3 regions of the Lelliottia sp. genome follow, and region 1 is predicted to be linked to each of the others. Evidence: riboswitches for the same ligand, from Rfam matches in the RefSeq annotation. Region 1 holds a riboswitch; each other region holds the start of a gene.
What was found. Region 1 has a riboswitch for thiamine pyrophosphate ahead of thiM (hydroxyethylthiazole kinase). Riboswitches for the same ligand answer to the same signal wherever they lie in the genome.

Region 1 (2,263 bases):
GCCATGGGTTTTATTCCATGACGCGTCGGTAATTCCGTTTTCATCCAGGGTAATAGAAAGAACATATCCCGCGCCTTTAATTTCGTAGGCATTGGCATTGAAACGTTTTACTGTGGCTTTTTTCCCGTTAATGGTGGCAGTAAAGAAACCATTGCTGACCGTGGCCTTAATACCGTTTGCCGAGAATGACGCTTCACGTAGCGGATCGGCAACGTGTGCGGCCTGTGCATGTTATTCAACACCATGATGATAATGCTTATTATCGTATTGCTTTGCGTATTCATCTGAACGTTTGTACGCGTTCTGGAGCGCTGCCGCGCGGCTAACGTTTTGATTATCATGATCAACTTTAAAACACGTATCCAGGCTGACGCCGGTGTTTGTGCAATTGGCAATACGTTGCGATTCTGTCGTACAACCAGAAAGTGCTACGGCGCAGACTAAAACAGCTAACACCATCTTCTTCATTCATTGACCCTAATATTATTTATTTTTTTATCAAACGACACGGCGAAATAACCTGACTTTTTGCAGGTTATTTATATTGGCAGATCACGCTAAGTGAAATATTCATTTTTAAAATGACAAAATAATAAAATTTAAGTTATTCATTTATGCAATTGCCAGCCATGCTGATAACCGTGTTTTTATATATCACACCGATGAAAACACCTGTGGCGACAAGGGAGATTGATACGATTGCCGAAGCAATAATAAGCTTTAACATTTGCTACCACATTATCAGGATGTCATTCAGTTAGAGCGTCTCTTACAGAGAAACGAAGTAGTTACCTTGCACAACTATCCAGTAATCCGCCCCTTTTATATTTGATTTAGATCACGAAAAATACGAATGTATAAAATCTGGTATTTATCTGGCGTTTCACATAATTGATTGTTTTAATTGATTTTACTTTTTTAAATAGACTGGAAAGTAAAGCGCAATGTGTGTTTAATACTTAGGCTTAGATTATTTATCCCAAAAAATCAATGACATTAAATGTCTACACATATAAGGAATAACTCAATCTAAATAGGCCAATAATAATAAATGTTTACAGTATTTTCTTGACCGGAAAAGAGCGGTCCAGGAGACTTGCATTCGATAATTACTTCCTCTACGCTGCCCATATTACTGAAGTTTTAGGTAATTTGACTCGGGGTGCCCTTCTACGTGAAGGCTGAGAAATACCCGTACCACCTGATCTGGATAATGCCAGCGTAGGGAAGTCAGGTGACTGTTAAGGTTATCGCTTCTTCTCGCAAGGCAGGAGCGAAACATGCAGCCTGACCGACTTGATTTACACGCCTTACATCACTTCCGCACGCGTTCCCCGCTCACACACTGCATGACCAACGATGTGGTGCAAACCTTTACGGCCAACGTTTTGCTGGCACTTGGCGCATCTCCCGCGATGGTGATTGAAGCCGAAGAAACAGAGCAATTTGCAGCGATGGCTGATGCCTTACTGATCAATGTTGGCACGCTGACCGCGCCGCGCGCGCAGGCGATGCGTCGGGCAATCGAAGGTGCAATGGCCGCTGGAAAGCCCTGGACGTTGGATCCCGTGGCCGTGGGCGCGTTGTCGTATCGCACCCGTTTTTGCCATCAAATCCTCTCACTCAAACCTGCGGCGATACGCGGTAATGCCTCTGAAATTCTCGCGCTTGCCGGTATGAGCGCGGGGGGGCGAGGCGTTGATACCACCGATACCGCTTCCAGCGCGTTGCCTGCCGCCATTGCTCTTGCCCGACAAACTCACGCCGTTGTTGCTGTGACGGGCGAAGTGGATTACGTCACCGACGGGCAACGTACGCAGACCATCACTGGCGGCGATGTGATGATGACGCGCGTCGTGGGGACAGGCTGTGCGCTCTCGGCCGTTGTCGCGGCAAGCTGTTCATTGCCGGGCGACCGGCTGGACAATGTTGCCGCCGCATGCGGGTTTATGAAGCAAGCCGGTAGCGTTGCCGTCAAACAAAGCCGCGGGCCAGGGAGCTTTTCCAGCGCGTTTATTGACGCGCTCTGGAACCTGGAGGCGCAGGCATGAAACGTATTAACGCATTAACCATTGCTGGCACGGACCCGAGCGGCGGCGCGGGGATTCAGGCGGATCTGAAAACCTTCTCAGCCCTTGGAGCGTATGGCTGCTCAGTCATTACCGCACTGGTGGCGCAAAATACGCGCGGCGTGCAGTCGGTGTACCGTGTGGAACCGGATTTTGTCGGTGCCCAACTGGACTCAGTGTTCAGCGATGTCCGC
Region 2 (2,263 bases), on a different contig from region 1:
TGATGCAGGGTGCAATTTGCGGGTAATAGCGCTCACGGCAGTGGCTGCACAGCAGCGCCCACTCGGTTTTGCTCGGATGCATGGCGTGACCGCAGTAGCCGCAGAACTTATGCGAGCGATAGAATTCGGCTAACTGCACACCGCGCCCGGCCAGCTGAAACAGGCCCGCATCAAGATCCATCACCTGACGCACCGATCCCATATCCTGACGGCGATTCTGCTGGATCAACCACACTGCATCGCCCTGCCATTCACCGATCTTTAATGCGGGTTGCCCCACAAGATCGAATTTCTCGGCATCGCCATGAGGTAACTCCCCTGCGGGCAACCATAATTTTTGTTCATGGCTGACGATCCACCAGCCACAATCTAATTTTTCAATTATACGATCCATATCTATTGCACTACCTTCGCTTCACAGGCATGTTGATAACAATATTCTTACAAATTTAGGCGGGCAGCTTTTAACCTTAACCTTGCGGAGTCAAACATGCTAAACCAGCTAGAAAGCCTGACAGAGCGCGTTGGAGGAAGTAATAAACTGGTCGATCGCTGGCTGCACGTGCGCAAACAATTGCTTGTTGCCTACTATAATCTGGTTGGCATTAAGCCTGGCAAAGAATCCTATATGCGCCTGAACGAAAAAGCGCTGGATAATTTCTGTCAGAGTCTGGTGGATTACCTTTCCGACGGCCATTTCAATATTTATGAACGTATTATCCGTGAAATGGAAGGGACGAATCCGTATTTAGCGGCGACAAAACTCTACCCGCAGCTGGAAGCAAACACCCAGCAGATTATGGATTATTACGACTCCACGCTCGAAAATGCGATCGACCAGGATAACTATCTGGAGTTTCAGCAGGCGCTGTCCGATCTCGGCGAAGCCCTGGAAGGACGCTTTACGCTGGAAGACAAGCTGATTGCCCTCGCGCTGGACAACAATTTAAAGGCCAGCAACGAAGATAACGTCGCGCGGCCAGCTTGAGTTATTCATCATTAACGCGTAGTTTACAAATATTCGCCCCTCTCACGAGGGGGTATTACACGAAATCATTCATGCTGCATCGCGGCGGAAACTGAGTGAATCCCCGGGAGCTTGCACCAGTAAGTGACCGGGGTGAATGAAGGCAGCCAATAACGAGGCAGCTTGAAGGATGGAGTGTAAATTTCTTGTCGGAGTGCCCAGAGCGTAAGCCGGGCTGAGACCGTTAATTCGGGATCCGCGGAACCTGATCAGGCTAATACCTGCGAAGGGAACAAGAGTCAATCTGCTGTTGTATCGCCTCTGGGCGATCACCTCTTGCTTCATCCGTCGTCTGACAAGCCACTTCCTTTACTATTTTGGAATGAGCTATGTCTGCAAAATTGACCCGCCGCGAACAGCGCGCACAAGCACAACACTTCATCGACACCCTGGAAGGCACCGCTTTCCCGAACTCGAAGCGTATCTACATTTCCGGCTCGCAGGCCGATATTCGCGTGCCGATGCGCGAAATCCAGCTTAGCCCTACGCTTCTCGGCGGCAGCAAAGAAAATCCGCAGTTTGAGGATAACGAAGCGGTGCCGGTATATGACACCTCCGGCCCCTATGGTGATACCGACGTTACCATCAACGTTCAGCAAGGGCTGGCAAAACTGCGGCAGACGTGGATTGACGCGCGTAATGACAGCGAAGCGCTCACCGTTCGCAGCTCCGCCTACACCAAAGAACGCCTCGCAGATGATGGTCTTGATGAACTGCGCTTTACCGGTCTGCTGACGCCAAAGCGGGCGAAATCAGGCAAATGTGTGACGCAGCTGCATTATGCTCGCCAGGGTATTGTGACCCCGGAAATGGAATTTATCGCCATTCGCGAAAATATGGGCCGTGAACGGATTCGCAGCGAAGTGCTGCGCCACCAGCATCCGGGCGAAGGTTTTGGCGCTCGTCTACCGGAGAACATCACACCGGAGTTTGTGCGTGACGAAGTGGCTGCCGGGCGCGCGATTATCCCTGCCAACATCAATCATCCGGAATCCGAGCCGATGATTATTGGCCGTAATTTCCTGGTAAAGGTCAACGCCAATATCGGCAACTCTGCCGTTACGTCATCCATCGAAGAAGAGGTCGAAAAGCTGGTCTGGTCTACACGCTGGGGGGCGGACACGGTCATGGACCTTTCGACCGGGCGTTACATCCACGAAACCCGCGAGTGGATTTTGCGAAACAGCCCCGTTCCTATCGGAACCGTGCCGATCTATCAGGCGCTCGAGAAGGTCA
Region 3 (2,263 bases), on a different contig from region 1:
GCCTGCCGGGAAAGCGGCGTCGATACAGGGCGCGAGCCAGAAAAATCGCCGGTACAACGGAGAGCAGGGCAGAGAGAAACGCCTGCCAGAAAGAGAAACGCACGACATGCCAGAGATAGCTGTCATGCCAAAGCGCGACGAGATCGCTCTCAGGTGCGTTAAACCACAGCGCCAGAAATGCGCCCAGGCTGACGACCACCATCAAAATGGCGGCAATCAGCCCAGGAATCAGCCAGCCGGGGATCAGCGGCTGACGGCGCGTTGCCATTCACTGATCCATGCGGCGCGCTGGCTGGAAATCTGTTGCGGGGTAAATTCCAGCGTGGTTTGTGGTTTGGTCAGCTGATCAAAACCTGCAGGCAGCGTCACGTTGGTTACCGGATACATCCAGTTGCCGGTTGGGATCGCATTCTGGAATGCCGGTGAGACCATAAATTTCAGGAACTTTTCAGCCAGTTCAGGCTGTTTGCTGGCTGCCGTACGTGCGGCCATTTCCACCTGCAAATAGTGCCCCTCAGAGAAATTCGCCGCCGCGTAATGGTCTTTTTTCTCTTCGATGATGTGATACGCCGGAGAGGTGGTGTAGCTCAGAACCAGATCGCTTTCGCCCTTAAGGAACAGGCCGTAGGCTTCACTCCAGCCTTTGGTGACGGTAACGGTTTTCGCCGCCAGCTTCTGCCATGCTTCTGGCGCTTTGTCACCGTAGACTTTTTGCATCCACAACAGCAGGCCCAGACCCGGCGTGCTGGTGCGCGGATCCTGATAAATCACGCGCCATTTCTGGTCGCTCTCAACCAGCTCTTTCAGGCTCTTTGGCGGATTTTTCAGCTTATTTTTGTCATACACAAACGCGAAGTAGCCGTAATCGAACGGCACGAACGTGTCATTTTTCCAGCCGCCGGGAACGTTAACCGCATCGTTCGCCACACTGCTTTTGGCGAACAGTTTGGTTTGTGAGGCCGCGTCCAGCAGATTGTTATCGAGACCCAGCACCACGTCGGCTTTGCTGTTTTTACCTTCCATGCGCAGACGGTTCAGCAGCGAGACGCCATCTTCCAGCGCCACGAATTTCAGCTCGCAGTTACAGTCGGCCTCAAAGGCTTTTTTGACGACCGGTCCAGGGCCCCAGTCAGCGGCGAAGGAGTCGTAGGTGTAGACCGTTAAGACGGGTTTGGCAAAAACAGGCAGCGCAAACAGCGCCAGCAGGGGGAGAACTTTTTTTAACACTTTGCACCTCAAAGTTGAGTGGCAAAGGATTTTGAGCGACAGCCTCAAATCCCTTCGCCGGCGTTATCCGGATCAGGTTCGACGGGTATTATCTCAGCGCACATCGTCGATGCAGCACCCCGTTGAGAACAGCAGTAGTGTAATGATTTGGTGAATATTACGAAAGTGTTATGGTTCCGGCGGTGCAAACCAGGCCGATTTAAAGTCAAACCAGCCTAAGGTATTCATTCTCAAACCGCGCATACTGCGCTGCCCCTGGATCATCAGCCAGTGGTGGATAAGCGGAACCATCGCCTGCTGCGACAGCAACTGCTGACACCAGACGGCGAGATTCATCTCTCCGGCGCGCCATTGTGCTGCGTCCTGCTGCCAGTCGCGAGCAATACAGTGCTGAATAAGCGGGATTTCAAACAGATGCGAGAACAGGGAGAAGTCGAGCGGCAGGGTGAAATTGGCGCTGTTGAGCCAGATATCGCTCACCGCTTCGCCGCGGTGCCACTCATCGTATTCCACTTCCTGAATCTCGAGCTTCACGCCCTCTGCGGCCAGCAGTTTGCTCATGATTCGGGCAATAAAACGGTGTTCAACGTGCTCGCGATAATAGGTCAGGGTGATGGATTCCAGCCCGGCGGGTTTCTCGCCGCGCCCTGGACGGGCATGGTGCCAGCGAGGAAGGAGCCCATACGCCGGGAACCAGTAAGTCTGGTGCTGCTCTTCCGCCTGATAAATCAGATTGGCAGGGGCGAGAATTTGGCTCACCCACTGGCGCACCTCACGGCTGGCTCCGCGATGCGTTCGGGCATCAAACAGCAGGTAATAACAGCCCTCTTCAAGGCGGCTCTCAACCGCTTTCTCGCCTTCGGTGGGGCCTTCCAGCGTCAGGCCAGGGCTGAACTCTTCGCTGATGTCGGGCAGCACCCAGACATTCACTTCGTCAATCAGTGCGCGATAACCAAAGTAATCATCAAAAGCGCGGATCTTGAGCTGATTATTGTTGTTACGCGTCACCGCGTAAGGACCGGTGCCAACAGGCTGG

Region 2: it holds a riboswitch for thiamine pyrophosphate, as region 1 does, so the genes downstream of both, thiC (phosphomethylpyrimidine synthase ThiC) here and thiM (hydroxyethylthiazole kinase) in region 1, are expected to answer to the same signal.
Region 3: it holds a riboswitch for thiamine pyrophosphate, as region 1 does, so the genes downstream of both, thiB (thiamine ABC transporter substrate binding subunit) here and thiM (hydroxyethylthiazole kinase) in region 1, are expected to answer to the same signal.

The regions. Positions count from the first base shown of each region.
Region 1 covers NZ_JAZQNX010000024.1:196,236-198,498, forward strand. Annotated here, with positions in the region: gene ACKI5T_RS13955 (hypothetical protein) at 1-21, shown strand, start outside; partial or broken gene ACKI5T_RS13960 (hypothetical protein) at 1-231, opposite strand, end outside; gene ACKI5T_RS13965 (hypothetical protein) at 232-468, opposite strand; TPP riboswitch at 1,149-1,245, shown strand; gene thiM (hydroxyethylthiazole kinase) at 1,281-2,051, shown strand; gene thiD (bifunctional hydroxymethylpyrimidine kinase/phosphomethylpyrimidine kinase) at 2,048-2,263, shown strand, end outside.
Region 2 covers NZ_JAZQNX010000009.1:7,302-9,564, forward strand. Annotated here, with positions in the region: gene nudC (NAD(+) diphosphatase) at 1-394, opposite strand, end outside; gene rsd (sigma D regulator) at 491-988, shown strand; TPP riboswitch at 1,168-1,276, shown strand; gene thiC (phosphomethylpyrimidine synthase ThiC) at 1,357-2,263, shown strand, end outside.
Region 3 covers NZ_JAZQNX010000010.1:147,844-150,106, forward strand. Annotated here, with positions in the region: gene thiP (thiamine/thiamine pyrophosphate ABC transporter permease ThiP) at 1-268, opposite strand, end outside; gene thiB (thiamine ABC transporter substrate binding subunit) at 244-1,227, opposite strand; TPP riboswitch at 1,259-1,359, opposite strand; gene sgrR (HTH-type transcriptional regulator SgrR) at 1,396-2,263, opposite strand, start outside.